Regions from separate parts of the Amycolatopsis sp. NBC_00345 genome, predicted to be linked through region 2. Evidence: riboswitches for the same ligand, from Rfam matches in the RefSeq annotation. Region 2 holds a riboswitch; the other holds the start of a gene.
The links. A riboswitch is a leader RNA that binds a small molecule or an ion and turns the genes downstream of it on or off. The one in region 2 is predicted to bind thiamine pyrophosphate.
Positions count from the first base shown of each region.

Region 1: it holds a riboswitch for thiamine pyrophosphate, as region 2 does, so the genes downstream of both, OG943_RS29410 (thiamine ABC transporter substrate-binding protein) here and thiC (phosphomethylpyrimidine synthase ThiC) in region 2, are expected to answer to the same signal.

Region 1 covers NZ_CP107995.1:6,573,757-6,582,389, forward strand. The annotation lists gene OG943_RS29380 (response regulator transcription factor) at 1-259, opposite strand, end outside; gene OG943_RS29385 (LolA family protein) at 405-1,502, shown strand; gene OG943_RS29390 (ABC transporter ATP-binding protein) at 1,553-2,530, shown strand; gene OG943_RS29395 (ABC transporter permease) at 2,527-3,405, shown strand; gene OG943_RS29400 (ABC transporter ATP-binding protein) at 3,473-4,480, opposite strand; gene OG943_RS29405 (ABC transporter permease) at 4,480-6,126, opposite strand; gene OG943_RS29410 (thiamine ABC transporter substrate-binding protein) at 6,102-7,157, opposite strand; TPP riboswitch at 7,180-7,293, opposite strand; gene OG943_RS29415 (4a-hydroxytetrahydrobiopterin dehydratase) at 7,327-7,617, shown strand; gene OG943_RS29420 (hypothetical protein) at 8,244-8,633, shown strand, end outside.
Region 2 covers NZ_CP107995.1:7,234,625-7,243,257, forward strand. The annotation lists gene OG943_RS32510 (AAA family ATPase) at 1-1,442, shown strand, start outside; gene OG943_RS32515 (LytR C-terminal domain-containing protein) at 1,491-2,147, opposite strand; gene OG943_RS32520 (DUF3263 domain-containing protein) at 2,144-2,467, opposite strand; gene OG943_RS32525 (peptide deformylase) at 2,608-3,174, shown strand; gene OG943_RS32530 (glycoside hydrolase family 15 protein) at 3,294-5,468, opposite strand; TPP riboswitch at 5,636-5,767, shown strand; gene thiC (phosphomethylpyrimidine synthase ThiC) at 5,761-7,404, shown strand; gene thiD (bifunctional hydroxymethylpyrimidine kinase/phosphomethylpyrimidine kinase) at 7,439-8,257, shown strand; gene OG943_RS32545 (hypothetical protein) at 8,276-8,488, shown strand; gene OG943_RS32550 (winged helix-turn-helix transcriptional regulator) at 8,606-8,633, opposite strand, start outside.

The DNA of each region.
Region 1 (8,633 bases), 660 kb from region 2:
TGGCCGAAACGAGCAGCACGGGTGTGGCCACGTTCTCCGCGCGCAGCCGTTCCAGCACGCGGTACCCGGACAGCCCGGGCAGCATGATGTCGAGCAGCACCACGTCGAACGTGCCGGTGCGCGCGAGCTGCAGCCCGGTCGGCCCGTCGGCGGCTGTGACCACGTCCATGCCCTCCGCGCGCAGCCCGCGCTGAAGCGCCTTCCGCACGCCCGGCTCGTCGTCCACCACCAGCACTCGAGGGTTCACGAGCCTCATCATGGCCGGTTTCCGCTGCTCCTGCGCGAGCTCTCAGCGCGATCTCAGCCGCGACGGCCCAGCATTCAGGGGTATCTCAGCCTCGGGAGGGAAGCCTCTGACCCGGGAGCCGGGCACACTGGGGCCCGGAGACACAGGGAGAGACACCATGGATCCGAAGAAGAAAGCGATCACCGCCGCGGTCGTCGGCACCGCGCTCGGCGTCGGCGGGCTCGTTGTCGTGGCCATGCCGGCCTCGGCGGGCGCCGCGCCGACGCTGCCGCAGGTCAGCGCCGAAAACCTGGTCCAGTCCGTGATGACCGCGAAGCCGGGGGCGTTCGACGGCACGGTGAGTGTCAGCAACAACCTCGGGCTGCCGAGCCTGGGGAACGCGATCCCGGGGGCGAGCGCGCTGAACGTCGACTCCGCGCACGTCTTCAGCGACGGCGCGGGCAAGTCGAAGCTCGCGCTCGCGCAGGGCAGCTCGCAGGAGACGATCATCCACGACGGCGCCACCGTCTGGGACTACAACTCGAAGAACAACACCGTCACGAAGACGACGGTGCCGGCGGACGTCGCCGCGAAGCCCGGTGCGGGCGCCGGCGCGGACAAGATGTCGGACCCGGCGTCGGCGGCCACGGAGCTGCTGGCCAAGGTCCGCGAGAGCAGCACCGTCTCCGTCGACGGCACGGCCACGGTGGCCGACCGGCCGGCCTACGAGCTGGTCCTGACCCCGAAGCCGACCGAGCGCACGCTGCTGCGCGAGATCCGCGTCGCGGTCGACTCGCAGACCCGGATGCCGCTGCGGCTTTCCGTGCTGAGCAACGGAACCACCACTCCGGCGCTCGAGCTGGCGTTCTCCGACATCGAGTTCACGCCGCAGGCGGCGAGCGAGTTCGCCTTCACCCCGCCGCAGGGCGCGAAGGTGACTGAGAAGACTGCCAAGGTCGATGACAAGACCAAGGCGGACGCCGAAAAGGCCCAGCAGGACACCAAGATCGTCGGCGACGGCTGGGACACCGTGATCACGGGCAAGCTGCCGGCCGGCACGCTCGCGCCGAAGCAGGGGTCGTCCGATTCGGCCAAGGGCCAGGGCGTCGACCCGCAGAAGCTGCTCAGCCGCGTGGCCAAGCGCGTGAGCGGCACCTGGGGCAGCGGCTACCTGTTCACCACCAAGGTGGGCGGCGCGGTACTGACCGACGACGGCCGTTTCGCCGCCGGCGCGGTGCCGGAGCAGGTCCTCTACGAAGCGCTGGGCACCAGGTGACGGACACAGCGACCAGCTCGCTTGAAACCGGGGCGGGTACCTCCCAGGAGGTGTCCGCCCCGGCGGTCCCGCTCGCCGCGCGGACCCGGGGCCTGCGCAAGGTCTACCGCGGCACGGTCGCGGTGGACCACGTCGACCTCGACGTGCCCGAAGGCGCGGTGCTCGGCATGCTCGGGCCGAACGGCTCGGGCAAGACCACCACGATCCGGATGCTGCTCGGGCTCGTGCGCCCGACCGAGGGCGAGGTGGAGCTGCTCGGCCGGCCGATGCCGGACGGGGCGGCCCACGCGCTGCCCGACGTCGGCGCGCTGGTCGAGGGGCCGGGCTTCCACCCGTTCCTTTCCGGGCGGGACAACCTGATCCGGTTCGCGGCGGCCGAGCCGCGGCTGGCCTCGGCGGGCATCCCGTCCGCGGTCGACACGGCGCTGGAGCGCGTCGGCCTCACCGACGCCTCGCGGCGCCGGTACAAGGGCTACTCACTCGGCATGAAGCAGCGGCTGGGGCTCGCGGGGGCGTTGCTCGTGCCGCGCAAGATGATCGTGCTCGACGAGCCGACGAACGGCCTCGACCCCGCTGGTACCAGGGAGATCCGCAGGATCGTGGCCGAACTGCACGCGGACGGCGTGACGGTGCTCGTCTCGTCGCACCTGCTCGCCGAAGTCGAGGCGACGTGCACGCATGTCGCGGTGCTGCAGTCCGGCAACGTCGTCGCGCAGGGGGAGCTGTCCGAGCTGCTGGAGTCGGGGAACGCGGCGCTGCTCGTGCGCACGCCCGACGCCGAGCTCGCGGTGGAGACGTTGCGGGAGAACCGGATCGGCGCCCGGCTGACGCCGGACGGGGTCCGCGCCGACCTCACCGCCACGGCCGCACCACGGGTGCTGGAGGTGCTCGTGGGCGCGGGGGTCGCGGTCCACGAGGCCACCCGGGCGCGCACGGGCCTGGAGGACCTGTTCGCCCGGCTCACCGAAGGCGGCCCGGCGGCCGGTTCTTCCGAACCCGCCGAGAGTTTCACCGAGGGGGACGCATGACCACGCAGGCACTCGCGGCTCCCGCGCCGCGCACGGGCCACGACACGGTGCCGTTGCCCAGGCTGGTCACGGCCGAGCTGCGCTGGATCTTCCGGCGGCCGCGCACGCTGGCCGTGCTCGGGCTGCTGGCGCTGGTCCCGATCGTCATCGGCATCGGGCTCACCCTGGTGGGCCAGGGCGATGCCGGCGGCGGCCCGGACAACAGCGGCGGCGCGCTGCTGGGGGCCGCGGTCAACAACGCGCTGGTGCTGCCCATCGCCGCGATGGTGATGACGCTGACGCTGCTCCTGCCGCTGGCCTCGGCCATGGCCGGCGCGGACGCCATCGCGGGCGAAGCGGCCCACGGCACGCTGCGCGGCTGGCTGATCGCCCCGGTCAGCCGGGGCCGGCTGCTGGTGGTCAAGTCCTTCGGCGTCGCGACGGTCTCGCTGGTCGCCGTGCTGTCCATGTGCGTGACCGGCGTGGTCACCGGCTTGATCATCAACGGCACCGGCTCGCTGTTCACCCTGTCCGGCAACACACTGTCCCTTGTGGACGCCCTGGGCCGCATCCTGCTGGCGGCGGCCTGGATCGTGCTGCAGCTGTGGGCGGTGGGCGCGGTGGCGCTGGCCGTGTCCAGCTTCACCGAGCACCCGATGCTCGTCGTGGTGTCGGTGCTGGCCGGGAACATCGTGTTCACCATCCTCGGCTTCCTGACCTCGCTGGACTGGCTGCACCCGTTCCTGCTCACGCAGAACTGGACACTGGCCCCGGCCGAGGTGCTCCAGGATCCGATGACGTCCACGATGCTGGGCGAAGGCGCCCTGCGCGCGGTCTGCTACATCGTGGTGGGCCTCTCCATCGCCTACGCCCGCCTCACCACCCGCGACGGCTGAGTCCCTCGTTGTCCGTTAAGGCCTCCTTACCCGCGTCGGACGCGGGTAAGGAGGCCTTAACGGCGTTTCAGCCGACGATCGCGATCCCGTCCGGGTCCAGTGCGAGCCGGACGGGATCGCCCGCGCGCAGGTCCGCCGTCACCGGCGCGACGGCGTCCACAGTGGACCCACCGGCGGAGACCACCAGCCGCACGTGCTCGCGGCGGTGGACGGAGGCCGTCACCTCACCAGCGAGACCATCTTCCGCGACGCGCAACGCGTGTGGGCGCAGGCCCAGCCGCACCGGGCCGTCCGGGATCGCGGCGAGCGCGACATCGCCGAGCGCCGTGTGCGCCACGCCGCCCGCCGCGACGCCGTCGGCGAACGTGGTCACGCCCAGGAACCGCGCCACACCGTCGTCCACCGGCCGCTGCCACACGGACCGGACCGCGCCCTCCTGGCGGATCTCCCCGGTGTCGAGCACGGCGACGCGGTCGGCGAGCGTGAACGCCTCCTCCTGGTCGTGCGTCACCAGCAGTGCGGTGATCTTGTTGCGCCGCAACAGGTCTGCCAGGTCGATGGCGAGCTGCTCACGCAGTCCCGCGTCCAATCCGGACAGTGGCTCGTCCAGCAGGAGCAGCCGCGGCTCCGGCGCCAGCGCGCGGGCGAGCGCGACGCGCTGGGCCTGGCCGCCGGACAGCTCCGTCACGCGCCGTCGTTCGAAGCCGGTGAGCCCGACGAGTTCCAGCAGCGCCGTCACGCGCGCGGCGTGCTCGCGCCGCGGGACGCCGTGCATCCGCAGCCCGAACGCGATGTTCGCGGCGACGTCTCGGTGCGGGAACAGCTGCCCGTCCTGGAACACCAGGCCGAAGCCGCGGCGGTGCACCGGGACCGGCGCGAGGTCGGTGCCGTCCCAGCTCACCGAGCCCGACGTCGACGGCTCCAGGCCGGTGATCGCGCGCAGCAGCGTGGACTTCCCCGAGCCGGACGGGCCGAGCAGCGCCAGCACCTCGCCGTCGGCGATGTCGAGGCGCGCGTCGCGCACCGCCGTGAATGATCCATAGTGGACGGTCAAGTCCCGTACCGACAGTGCCACTAGAACTCCCCTACCGAGCCGTGCCCGCGGACCGAGCCGAAGCGGTCGATCAGCGCGACGGCCGCCACGGTCACCACCATCAGCAGCGCGCACGCGGCGTACGCCATCTGGTTGTTCAGCTCGCCCGGCCGCCCCATCAGCGTCGCGACGGCCACCGGCAGGGTCGGCGCGTCCGGGCGGGCGAGGAAGCTCGTCGCCCCGAACTCGCCCAGCGCCACGACAAAACCGAACCCCGCCGCCGCTACCAGCGAGCGGGCCGTGAGCGGCAGGTCGATCTCGCGCCACACCCGCGCCGGGCTCGCCCCGAGCGTCGACGCGGCCTGGCGCAGCCGGACGTCCACCGCGCGCAGCACCGGCAGCACCATCCGCACCACCAGCGGGATGATCACCAGCGCCTGCGCGAGCGGCACGAGCATCGGCGACGTCCGCAGGTCGCCGGGCAGTGCGTCGAGCGTCACGAGGTAACCGAAGCCGACCGTCACGGCGGAGACGCCCAGAGGCAGCATCAGCGCGGCGTCCATCGTCTCGCCCATACCACGGGCGAGGCGGCCGGGCGCGCGGCGCAACGCGACCAGGACCACGCTGGCCAGCACGCCGACGGCCATCGCGAGCAGCGTGGCGTCGGTGGCCGCGGCCAGCGAGTTCTTCGCCGCCGTCCAGCCGGAGACCTGCAGCGCGTCGTTCGCACCGGTGCCGGAAAGCGCGCGGTACCCGGCGAGGCTCCAACCGTCCGAGCCGGAGACCGACTCGACCAGCAGCGCGACGATCGGCGTCATCAGCAGCGCGAGCACCACCACGGCGGCGCCGATCGTCCACCACTCCCCGCCGCGCGGACGACGCGCCGTGACCAGCGCGGACCGCAGCCGGACGGCGTTCTCCCGCCGTCGTCGCGCCATCGCGCCGAGCGCCAATGCCGCCAGCACGGCCGCGAACTGGATCAGCGACAGCGCGGCCGCGCCCGAGAGGTCCAGCAGGTCGACGGTGCGCAGGTAGATCTCGGTCTCGAGCGTGCGGTAGTGCCCGCCGCCGAGGATCAGGACCACGCCGAAACTGGTGGCGCAGAACAGGAACACCACCGCGGCCGCGGACGCGACGGCCGGGCCGAGCGCGGGCAGCGTCACCGTGCGGAACGCCCGCCACGGCGACGCGCCCAGGGCACGGGCCGCCTCCGTCGCGCGCGGGTCGAGGTGCGACCACAGCCCGGCGACGGTCCGCGCGACCACGGCGACGTTGAAAAACGCGTTGGCCAGCACCAGCGGCAGCACGCCGCCGTCCGGCCAGATCGCGCGGAACGCGAGGCCGACCACCACCGTCGGCAGCACGAACGGCACCAGCACCAGCGTGCGCGCGAGCCCGACGCCGGGCAGCCGCACGCGCGCGAGCAGGTACGCGACCGGCAGGCCGGCCAGCACCGCGACCACCGTGGACGCCGCCGCGCTGGCCAGCGTGAACCCGGCGAGCCGCCACGTCTGCGGGTCGCCGAGCACGGTGTCGACGCCACCCGCGGAGAAGCCGCGGCCGACGATCGCCACCACCGGCCACGCGAAGAACACCACCAGGAACGCGACGGGCAGCAGCCCGAGCAGAGCGAGCCCGGCGGTGCGGACGGTGCGCGCCGGGGTCAGGCCCCCATGAGCGAGCGCCATGCACCGATCCACTTCTCCCGGCCGGCCTGCACCTGGTCGGCGGGCAGCGTGGCCGGGCTCGTCGGCAGCGGTGCCACCTGCGCCCAGCCCGCGGGCAGGTCGACGCCCTGGCGCGCCGGGTAGACGTACATGTTCGCCGCCACCGTGGTCTGGAACTGCTGCGAGAGCAGGAAGTCGACCACCTTCTGCGCCTCCGGGGCCTGCTTGCTCCCCGTCAGCACCCCCGCGTACTCGACCTGGCGATAACACGTGTCGAGCAGCGCCTTGGTCCGCGGCTTGCCGTCGTCGCCCACCTCGGCGGCGGGCGACGACGCGTACGAGACAACGATCGGCCGCGGTCCCTTGCCCGACGAGCCGGAGAAGTCCTTGGTGTAGGCCTCTTCCCAGCCGCTGTCGACCTTCAGGCCGTTGGCCTTCAGCTTGGTCCAGTACCCCTGCCAGCCCTGCTCGCCGAACTTCGCGATGGTGCCCAGCAGGAAGGCCAGGCCCGGCGACGCGGTGGCCGGGTCCTCGGCCACGGTCAGGTCCTTGTACTTCGGGTCGGCCAGGTCGTCGTACGTCTTCGGCTCCGGGAGGCTCTTGCCGGCGAAGTAGCCGGAGTCGACGTTCACGCAGACGTCGCCGAGGTCCACGGCGGAAAGCCGGTGCTCGGGGTCCACGGCGTAACGCTGCGACCCCCGGTCGGCCTCCGGGCTGGTGTAGGGCTGGAAGACGCCCTCACCGAGCGCGCGGGACGCGAACGTCGAGTCGACGCCGTAAGCCACGTCGCCGATCGGGTTCGCCTTCGTGAGCACCAGCTTGTTGGTCAGCTCGCCGGCGTCGCCGTACTTGACGACCTTCAGCTTGATGCCGGCGCGGCGCTGGAAGGCGTCGAGCACGTCCTGGGGCGCGACGAACGAGTTGTGCGTGACCAGCGTGACCTCGGGGGTCTGCTGGGCGTCGCCGCCCGAGCCACTGGACAACGAGCAGGCACTCGCCAGCACGGCGACCGTGGCCACCGCCAGCGCGGTGCGTGCGGTCCGCGGGTTCATCTGCCCTCCTGCACTGGCCGGTAGCAGGAGAGTCGGGCCTCCCTGCGCCGGCATGATCCGGATTCAGGTGCGAACGGTCGCGGGTCTCGGGCACCCGCCTCTCAGCCCGGCGTACCGGACTCCCGTGGCAACCGTGCAGCGTAGCCGAGAGAGGACCACCATTGGGTACATGGCGAAAATCATGAACGATTCGCAGGCCGACGAAGCCCTGGCCGGACTGACCGACTGGCACCGCTCGGAGGTGACGATCATCCGCACAGCTGAGCTGGAGAGCTTCCCGCAGGCCATCGAGGCGGTGGACCGCGTCGCGGTACTGGCGGAGGCCGCCGACCACCACCCGGACATGGACATCCGCTGGCGGACGCTCACTTTCCGGCTCAGCACCCACTCCGAAGGCGGCCTGACGGCGAAGGACTTCGCACTGGCCCGGCAGATCGACGAGGTGCTCGCAGCCCTCTGACCAGGTGTGATCTCCGATACGACGGCAACACCAACGGCCCTCTCGCGCGTCCTCCCTATGAGGTTTCACCAACGCAGGGAGGACTACGGGATGACTCAGGCAATCGTGGTGGGAGCCATCTCATTCGGCTTGATGGTGGCGGCCGCGGGCGGTGTGCTCTGGCACACCGCGCGTAACCGACGTGATCTCAGCCACAGGCGGTAACACAGTCCATGATCGAGGCGCTAATCCAGCGGAATATCCGGCACTCGCCCCGCTAGGACACGTCATGAACAGCACCTCGATCGCCCTCTCCAGCACTCAGCGCGCGTGGGTCACCACGTTCGCCACGGCCGTCACCCTGCTCGCGGTTCTGGTGCTCGGCCTGATCGGCTGAGCTCCACCGCGTCTTCGTCGGTCCGGCATCCACCGGACCGACGCTCGCGGCGCCACCCCCGATTCACGCAGGGCCTGTTCAGTCCCTGGTGGCGCAAGACGAACGGGCTGATACCGCTATGCCGATAGTTGAAGTGGAACGGCACGGACTCGTCACGATCAGCGAAGGCGACCACCCAGCTGCCTACCAGGCCGCTGGCTGGTTGCGCGCATCCCGCCCGGCCACTCGTGTCCCGTCAAGCGCCGTGCGCATGCACGTCGAAGTCCTGCGACGGCTAAGCAGCATTACTCCGCGCGCACTTCTCGGCGGACAGTTCGTGCCTGGTCCGGGCAGCCAAACCCAGTTCGCTGTCGCCGTGGCGCCCTTCGGATTGTTCGACGCCGACGAAGAGCCGACGTGCCCGAGTGCGCTGTGGAGGCAGCCGTTCACCATCGGCCTGCCTGACCCGTTCGCCCAAACGGTCGCCAATACACTCGCCGAGGGGCCAGATCTCCCCGCAGGGACTCTCACGATCGACCGCGCCGGCTTCGACCTGGTCAACTCGTCCGAAATGATCTTCGGGCAGACCGCGGCCCTACTGAAGACCGCCATCGCCGCCTGGCTTTCAGGCCAAGATGCCGACACCGCAGCCAGATCTCTC
Region 2 (8,633 bases):
CCGGGCCGGAGGGCGTCGGGAAGGCGACGCTCGTGCGGTCCGTGGCCAAGGCCGAGAAGGTGCGCGTGGTGTCGCTGGCCGCGCCGAACATCGCCGTGCTGGAGCCGAACGCCGCGCACGCCCGCCTGCGCGAGGCGATCAGCCGGGCGACCGACGGCGACGGGCCGGCGGTGCTGCTGATCAACGACGTCGACGCGCTGCTGCCCGCCACCCAGCCGCCGCCCGTGGCCACCGTCCTGCTGGAGGAGCTGCGTGCGGCGCTGCGCCGCGAGGGCCTCGCTCTGGTGGCGACGACCCAGCGCGCGGAGTCCGTCGACCCCAGGCTGCGCACCACCGAGCTGCTCGACCGCGAGCTGGGCCTGCCGCTGCCCGACGCGAAGACCCGCACCGAGCTGCTGCGGATCCTGCTACGTGACGTGCCGGTGGAACCGGGCGCCGACCTGGGCGTGCTCGCCGAGCGGACGCCGGGGTTCGTCGCCGCGGACCTGATCGCGCTGCGCCGGGACGCGGCGCTGCGGGCCGCGCTGCGCCAGCGTGAGGCCGAGGAGCCGCGCATCTCCCAGCAGGACCTGCTGGACGCGCTGGCCACCGTCCGGCCGATCTCGCTGTCCACTTCGGACAACCTGGCCACCGGCGGGCTGACGCTCGACGACGTCGGCAACATGGTGGACGTCAAGCAGTCGCTGACCGAGACGGTGCTGTGGCCGCTGCGCTACCCGGACTCGTTCGCCCGGCTGGGCGTCGACCCGCCGCGCGGCGTGCTGCTCTACGGCCCGCCCGGCGGCGGCAAGACGTTCCTCGTCCGCGCGCTGGCGGGCACGGGCGCGCTGAACGTGTTCGCGATCAAGGGCGCCGAGCTGCTGGACAAGTGGGTCGGCGAGTCGGAGCGCGCGGTGCGCGACCTGTTCCGGCGGGCCGCCGACGCCGCGCCGTCGCTGATCTTCCTGGACGAGATCGACGCGCTCGCGCCGCGGCGCGGCCAGTCCTCGGACTCCGGTGTGGCCGACCGCGTGGTCGCCGCCCTGCTCACCGAGCTGGACGGTGTGGAGCCGATGCGCGAGGTCGTGGTGCTGGGCGCCACCAACCGGCCCGAGCTGGTCGACCCCGCGCTGCTGCGGCCCGGACGGCTGGAACGGCGCGTCTACGTGCCGCCGCCGGACGCCGAGTCGCGGGCCGCCATCCTCATCGCCAGCTCGAAGAACACCCCGCTGGCGTCCGATGTGGACCTGAAGGAGCTGGCGTCCACGCTGGACGGTTACTCCGCGGCCGACTGCGCCGCCCTGATCCGCGAGGCCGCGCTCACCGCGATGCGCGAGTCGCTGGAGGCCCACGAGGTGACGTCCGCGCACCTGGCCAAGGCCCGCAAGGCCGTGCGGCCGTCGCTGGACCCCGTGCAGCTGGCCACGCTGGAGGCCTACGCCCAGGCGCAGCAGGAACGCTGAAAAAAGGGGGCCACCCGGCTGGGTGGCCCCCTTTGACGTTCGTGCTGTTCAGCTGCCCTTGTGGCCGCTCTGGTAGTCCTTGGTGATGATCACTATCACGCCGGGGCTCGAGTCCTGGATGCCCTCGAACCGCGGCAGCGCCTGGAAGCCGAACTCGGTGGCCAGCTGCTTCGCGGCCGCCTCCTCGTCGGTGCCGGGGCGGAAGTAGGCCGTGGTGTGGTCGATGACGCCCTGGGAGTAGTTGCCGACCTCGGGCACGTTCCAGCCCCCGCTGCGGAAGTCGTCCGCGGCCTGCTCGGCCAGGTGCTTGATCAGCGAGTTGTTGTAGACCCGCACGGTGACCCACTTGTTGGACGCCTGCTGGTCGGACCCCGGCTGGCCCGGCTGCCCACCGGGCTGACCCGGCTGGCCGGTGGGCTGGCCGCCCGGCGGGACCGCCGACGACGAGCCCGGCGCGGGCGACGAAGAGGGCGGCGAGCTGGGTGACGAGGGTGCGCTCGAGCTCGGCGCCGAGGACGACGGGCCACCAGACGACGAAGGCTGGGACGAGGGCCCGGCCGTGCCGCTGGGGCCGGCGGTGTTGTTGTCGGACCCGCCACTGGTCGCCAGGCTGACGCCACCGATCACGGCGGCGACCACGGCCACCCCGATCAGGGCGACGCCCGCGGCCCGCAGTGGCCGGGACAGTCCCGAGAAGAAGCTCATGACAGCTCGATCCCCAGCCGCCGGGCGCCGCGTTTACGCTGCCGCGCGGCCCGCGTCTTGCGCAGCCGCTTCACCAGCATCGGATCGGCCTCCACCGCCTCGGGTTTCTCCAGCAGCGTGTTCAGTAGCTGGTAGTAGCGGGTCGAGGACAGCGAGAAGCGCTCACGGATGGCGTTCTCCTTGGCGCCGGCATGACGCCACCACTGACGCTCGAAGGCGAGAATCTGCATCTCGCGCTCGGTCAGGCCACCCACAGTCTCCGACGGCCCAGTCTCCGGCGGCGACGGCTGGTCCTCAGCCATCGACTCCGCGGCGTCCATGCGGCTCCTCGTGCTCGGTTTCGGCTGTCCTTCCGCGGCCGCCATTCAACCACGGAACCCAGTCTCGACATGGGCATCCGACACGGCGCGTCACGGTCCGATCCAGGTGTAGCAGAAGGGTCCGACTAAACTCGCCGCTCGTGACCGTCCACGCCATCCGCATCGCCGGCGATCCGGTGCTGCACCAGCCGACCCGCGAGATCACGCAGTTCGACGACGAGCTGCGCACCCTCGTCGAGGACATGTTCGAGACGATGTACGCCGCCGAGGGGGTCGGCCTCGCGGCCAACCAGATCGGCCTCGACCTGCGGCTGTTCGTTTACGACTGCCCGGACGACGAGGGGGTCGAGCACCGCGGCGCGGTGGTCAACCCGAAGCTGGAGACCTCGGAGATCCCGGAGACGATGCCCGACCCGGACGACGACTGGGAGGGCTGTCTGTCGGCCCCCGGCGAGTCGTACCCGACCGGCCGCGCCTCGTGGGCCAAGGTGACCGGCTTCGACATCGACGGTAACCCGATCGAGGTCGAGGGCACGGGCTACTTCGCCCGCTGCCTCCAGCACGAGACCGACCACCTCGACGGCTACATCTACCTCGACCGCCTGGTCGGCCGCCACGCCCGCGCGGCGAAGAAGATGCTGAAGAAGAACAAGTGGGGCGTCCCCGGCCTGAGCTGGACGCCGCCCAAGGAACCCGCGGACGCCTGAGGTTCCGTTAAGGCCTCCTTACCCGCGTAGGACGCGGGTAAGGAGGCCTTAACGGCGTCCGGCCCAGGGACTCGTGAGTGGCGATGACGGTTCTAACCGTCATCGCCACTCACGAGCGGTCAGCAGCCGAGGAAGTGGCAGCGCACCACCGCGGGCTGCTCGATCACCGAGCCGTCCTTGACCGCCCAGGCGAGCCGGACGTACTGCGCGTGCGTCCAGGCCAGCGGTGTCGCCGAGCCGGTCGGGGTGCCGGGCGCGAAGCCGGGACTGCCCGACGGCGGGTTCTCGTCCCAGACCTGCTCCGGCATGGTGTCCGCGGAACTCGCCACCCGGCCCAGGTCACGCAGCCGGCCGGCCGCGGCGGCGCGGTCACCGGCGGCCAGCTCGTACTCGCCGCGCTCGCCGGCCAGCAGGGGCCAGAGCCGGCCGAACGTCGAGCGGCTCTCCGACGGGAACGTGTAGTCCCACGGTGCGCCGTCGGCCTGCTCGCCGTAGCCGTCCTTCGTGTAGCGGTGCCAGAACTGGCCGTTCGGCGTGGTGTACGAGATGTCCGCGTCGGTGACCTTGACGCTGTTGCGGATCACCGGGTCGTCCGGCGCGTAGACGCCGAGCCGCACCAGCTCGAGGAAGCCCGCGTCCGTCACCGCGCGCTGGTCCATCGTGACGGACGAGTTGCCGAGGTTGTACTTCGTCCCGGCGTTCGCGTCACCGTCCTTGGTCAGCCGCACGAAGTACGGGTCCTTCGACAGCGGGCCGTTGGTCGTGATGGTCTGCTTCGCCAGCCCGGCCTTGAACGCGTCCGCCGCCACGAGGTAACGCCGGGCGTCGGCCGCGGCGCCGTTGCGGGACGCCAGGTCGGCGGCGCACACCAGCCCGGCGATCACCGCCGCGATCGTCGACGGCGAGTACCCGTCCTGCTCCTCCCAGCGCTCCTGCTGCGTGTACGGCGACGTTTTTCCGTTGTCCGCGCGGTAGTTCAGCAGGAAATCCGCCGCCTTCTTCACGCCCGGCCACACGTCGGCGCGCCCGAGCTGCTGCGCCAGCACGATCGGGAACGCCGTCTCGTCGAGCTGGACCGACGTCCAGTACGGCTTGCCGTCGACATTGCTGTTCTGCGGCAGGTGCCCGTCCGGCAGCTGCTGGGTGCCGAACATGTAGTCGACGGACCGGTTCGCGGCCGCGCGGTCGCCGGCGGCCAGCAGGCCGGTGGCGATCTGGTACAGGTCACGCGGCCACACCAGGTGGTAGGTGCCCGACGGCGAGTACTCCGGGTCGTTGTTCCCGAACCGCCACGGCATGCTCGGCGACGCGATGAAGGCACCCGGGTGGTGCTTGTCCTCGCTCGCCGCCAGCGTCAGCACGGACGCGGTGTAGAGGTCCCGCTCGCTCCCGGTCTTCAGCGACGACGGCGGCCTGCTCACCGTTCGCAGGTACCCCTGCCAGCCACGGTCGTAGGCGCGTTCGGTGTCGCGGAAGCCACGCCGTTGCGACGCTTTGGCGTTGTCCGCCGCGGCGGAGCTGTTCGCGCCCATCCCGAGCGCGAGCGTGACGTGCCGCGACCGCACGCCGTCGGCGGCCGTCTGCCCGGTCAGGACGACGTTTCCCTTGCCCGCACTGGCATACGGCGTAAGCCTGCGGGTCTTCGTCAGCTGCGTGATGCCGTCGGACGCGCCGTCGTAGCCCACGCTCGTGCTGGTGAACGACGGTGCCGCGGTCAGCGCGGCCGCGGTCGTCGCGTCGCTCGCGGTGAGCAGCGGGCCGGACGCGCGGGCCGAGTCGTCGGAGCCGTCGTTCGTGAGGTCCGGGTCGGCGACGGCGTAGAGCTGGTACGGCCGCCCGGTCAGCGACGTGAAGTCGACGTCCACCAGCACGCTCGCGCGCGCCGGGTCGGTGACGTAGGTCTTGCGCAGGCGCCAGCGGTGCTGGTCGTCGGTGATGGTCTGCTCGTAGGTCAGGCTGCCGGAGTCGACGCGGCGCACCTGCTGCGCGCGGGCGGACGAGTCGACGGTCGCGAAGCTCCGCCCGTCGCTGACCACCAGCTCCAGCGAACGGACGCTCGGCGTGGACAGGTCGGGGTAGTAGACCTCCGACATCCGCCCGGCCTGCAGGGTGAACCAGATGTCGCTGCCGGCCTCGCGCGCCGTGCCGAAGCCGGTTTTGTCCGCGGGCAGCCAGCTCGGGCGCGTGCCCGGCGCGCCGGGTGCTTCACCCCCGCTGCCGGCGGCGGTCGCGGCGGCGGGGACCAGGCTGGTCACCAGCAGCGCCGCGAGCGCCAGTAGGAAGACTTTTCGCATATCAACCCCAGGTGAGACGTAGCGCGCACAGTTGCGCAAAGCCCTGCGATTGTTACGTCGATCCCTGGCGCCCGCATGGTCCGATCCGGTGAAGAAGCCACCAGCCGGCAAAGTGACAGGCTTGTGCCGCCGGGGTCGTCATGGCATGGTCGGTGACGCAACCCCAACTCAAAAAACGCGGGAGCTCGCGCCTTGGCGGGCTGAGAGGGTGACTGGTGTCTGTCTGTGGACACCCGGCGTCACCGACCGCATGAACCTGACCGGGTAATGCCGGCGTAGGGAGTGAACGTCGTTGACGACGCTGGAGAACAAGGCCGCCATCACGCCTTCCGTGACCACGGGGCCGATCACCGGTTCGCACAAGGTCTACCACCGGACGGAGTCCGGGCTCCGGGTGCCCGCCCGGCGCGTGGACCTGTCGAACGGTGAGCACTTCGATGTGTACGACACCTCCGGGCCGTACACCGATCCGGACGCGAAGATCGACGTCCACAATGGACTTCACCCGCTGCGCACCGGCTGGGCCGACGGGCGCACGCACGACACCCAGCTGGGCTGGGCGAAAGCCGGCGTGATCACCCGGGAGATGGAATACATCGCCGCGCGCGAGCGCTGCTCCCCCGAGCTGGTGCGGGACGAGGTGGCGCGCGGGCGCGCGGTGATCCCGGTCAACCGCAAGCACCCGGAGACCGAGCCGATGATCATCGGCAAGAAGTTCCTGGTGAAGATCAACGCCAACATGGGGAACTCGGCCGTCTGGTCCTCTGTGGAGGAAGAGGTCGACAAGATGGTGTGGGCCACCCGCTGGGGCGCCGACACGATCATGGACCTCTCCACCGGCAAGCGCATCCACGAGACGCGCGAGTGGATCATCCGCAACTCGCCCGTGCCGGTCGGCACCGTGCCCATCTACCAGGCGCTGGAGAAGGTCGACGGCGACCCGGAAAAGCTGTCGTGGGAGGTGTACCGCGACACCATCGTCGAACAGTGCGAACAGGGTGTCGACTACGTCACCGTGCACGCCGGCGTGCTGCTTCGCTACATCCCGCTGACCGCGCGCCGCGTCACCGGCATCGTCAGCCGCGGCGGCTCGATCATGGCCGCGTGGTGCCTGGCGCACCACCAGGAGTCCTTCCTGTACACGCACTTCGAGGAACTCTGCGAGATCCTGCGGAAGTACGACGTCACGTTCTCCCTCGGCGACGGCCTGCGCCCCGGCTCCATCGCCGACGCGAACGACCGGGCGCAGTTCGCGGAACTGGAGACGCTCGGCGAGCTGACGCACATCGCGCGTGCGCACGACGTGCAGGTGATGATCGAGGGCCCCGGCCACGTGCCGATGCACAAGATCAAGGAGAACGTCGAGATCGAGGAGCAGCTGACCGGCGAGGCGCCGTTCTACACCCTCGGTCCACTCACGACGGACATCGCGCCGGCGTACGACCACATCACCTCGGCCATCGGCGCCGCGCAGATCGGCTGGTACGGCACGGCGATGCTGTGTTACGTCACGCCGAAGGAGCACCTCGGCCTGCCCAACCGCGACGACGTGAAGACCGGCGTGATCACGTACAAGATCGCCGCGCACGCCGCCGACCTCGCCAAGGGCCACCCGCACGCGCAGGAGTGGGACGACGAGCTGTCCAAGGCGCGGTTCGAGTTCCGCTGGAACGACCAGTTCAACCTGTCGCTCGACCCCGACACCGCGCGCTCGTTCCACGACGAGACGCTGCCCGCGGAGCCGGCCAAGACGGCGCACTTCTGCTCGATGTGCGGGCCGAAGTTCTGCTCGATGCGGATCACCCAGGACGTGCGCAAGTACGCCGAGGAGCACGGTCTGTCCACTGTGGATGCCATCGAGGCCGGCATGGCGGAGAAGTCGGCCGAGTTCGGCGAGGCCGGCAACAAGGTGTACCTGCCCGTGGTCGGGAAATGACCTGCGCCGACGTGCTTTTTCCCGCGGAGAAGCCATGACCACAGTTCCTTGCACTGTCCTCACCATCGCCGGGTCCGACTCCGGCGGTGGTGCGGGCGTGCAGGCCGACCTGCGCACGTTCTTCGCGAACGGCGTGCACGGGCTGGTCGCGATGACCGCCGTCACGGTGCAGAACTCGTTGGGCGTGCAGGGTTTCACCGAGATCCCGGCGGACGTCGTCACCGCGCAGATCAAGGCCGTCGCGGGTGACATGGGTGTGCACGCGGCGAAAACGGGCATGCTCGCCACCGCCGAGATCATCCGGGCGGTGGCGAAGACGCTCGACGAGGTCCACATCGGACGGCACACGGACACGCCGTTCGTGGTCGACCCGGTGGCGGCGTCGATGACCGGGCACGCGCTGCTGCGCGAGGAGGCACTCGATGCGATCCGTACCGAGCTGTTCCCGAGGGCCACGCTGATCACGCCGAACCTCGACGAGGTGCGGCTGCTCACCGGGATCGAGGTCACCGACGCGGCCACGCAGCGCAAGGCGGCCGAGGCGCTGCTGGAGTTCGGCTCGCGGTGGGTGCTGGTGAAGGGCGGCCACATGTACGACACCGAGACCTGCGTCGACCTGCTCTACGACGGCGTCGAGCTGATCGAGCTGACCGGCGCCCGCATCGACACGAAGAACACCCACGGCGGCGGCGACACGATGGCGTCGGCCATCACGTCTTCGCTGGCGAAGGGCTCCGACGTGCCGACGGCCGTCACGCGGGCGAAGCGCTTCATCGAACGGTGCGTCGCGGAGGCGTACCCGCTCGGCGCGGGGGTGGGCCCGGTCTCGCCGTTCTGGCGGCTCGCGGACTGAGCGGCCAGACTGGGTGGCGTGACCGACGAAACCAGCACCCGCGCACTGTGGGACAGCCTGCCCGAGGACCTGCGGACCGAGGTCGACCGGCTGGTCACCGCGCACCAGCCGGCGTCCGTGATCAAGCTGATCCGCAAGTGGGGCCTCACCCCGTCCCCCGGCATCGCCGAAAGCCGCGACGTCGCGGAACTGCGGGCCCGCGAACTGAACGTCGGCCCGCGGTTCGGCTGAGCCTGAAACGCCCCAATGTGGCGTTCGGTGCGTTCAACGCAACCAACGCCACATTGGGTGCGCCCAACGCAACCAACGCCACATTGGGGCGCATTGTCCGAAAAGGACGATTGAACGCTAGGTGACCGGCTCCAGCACGCGGTTG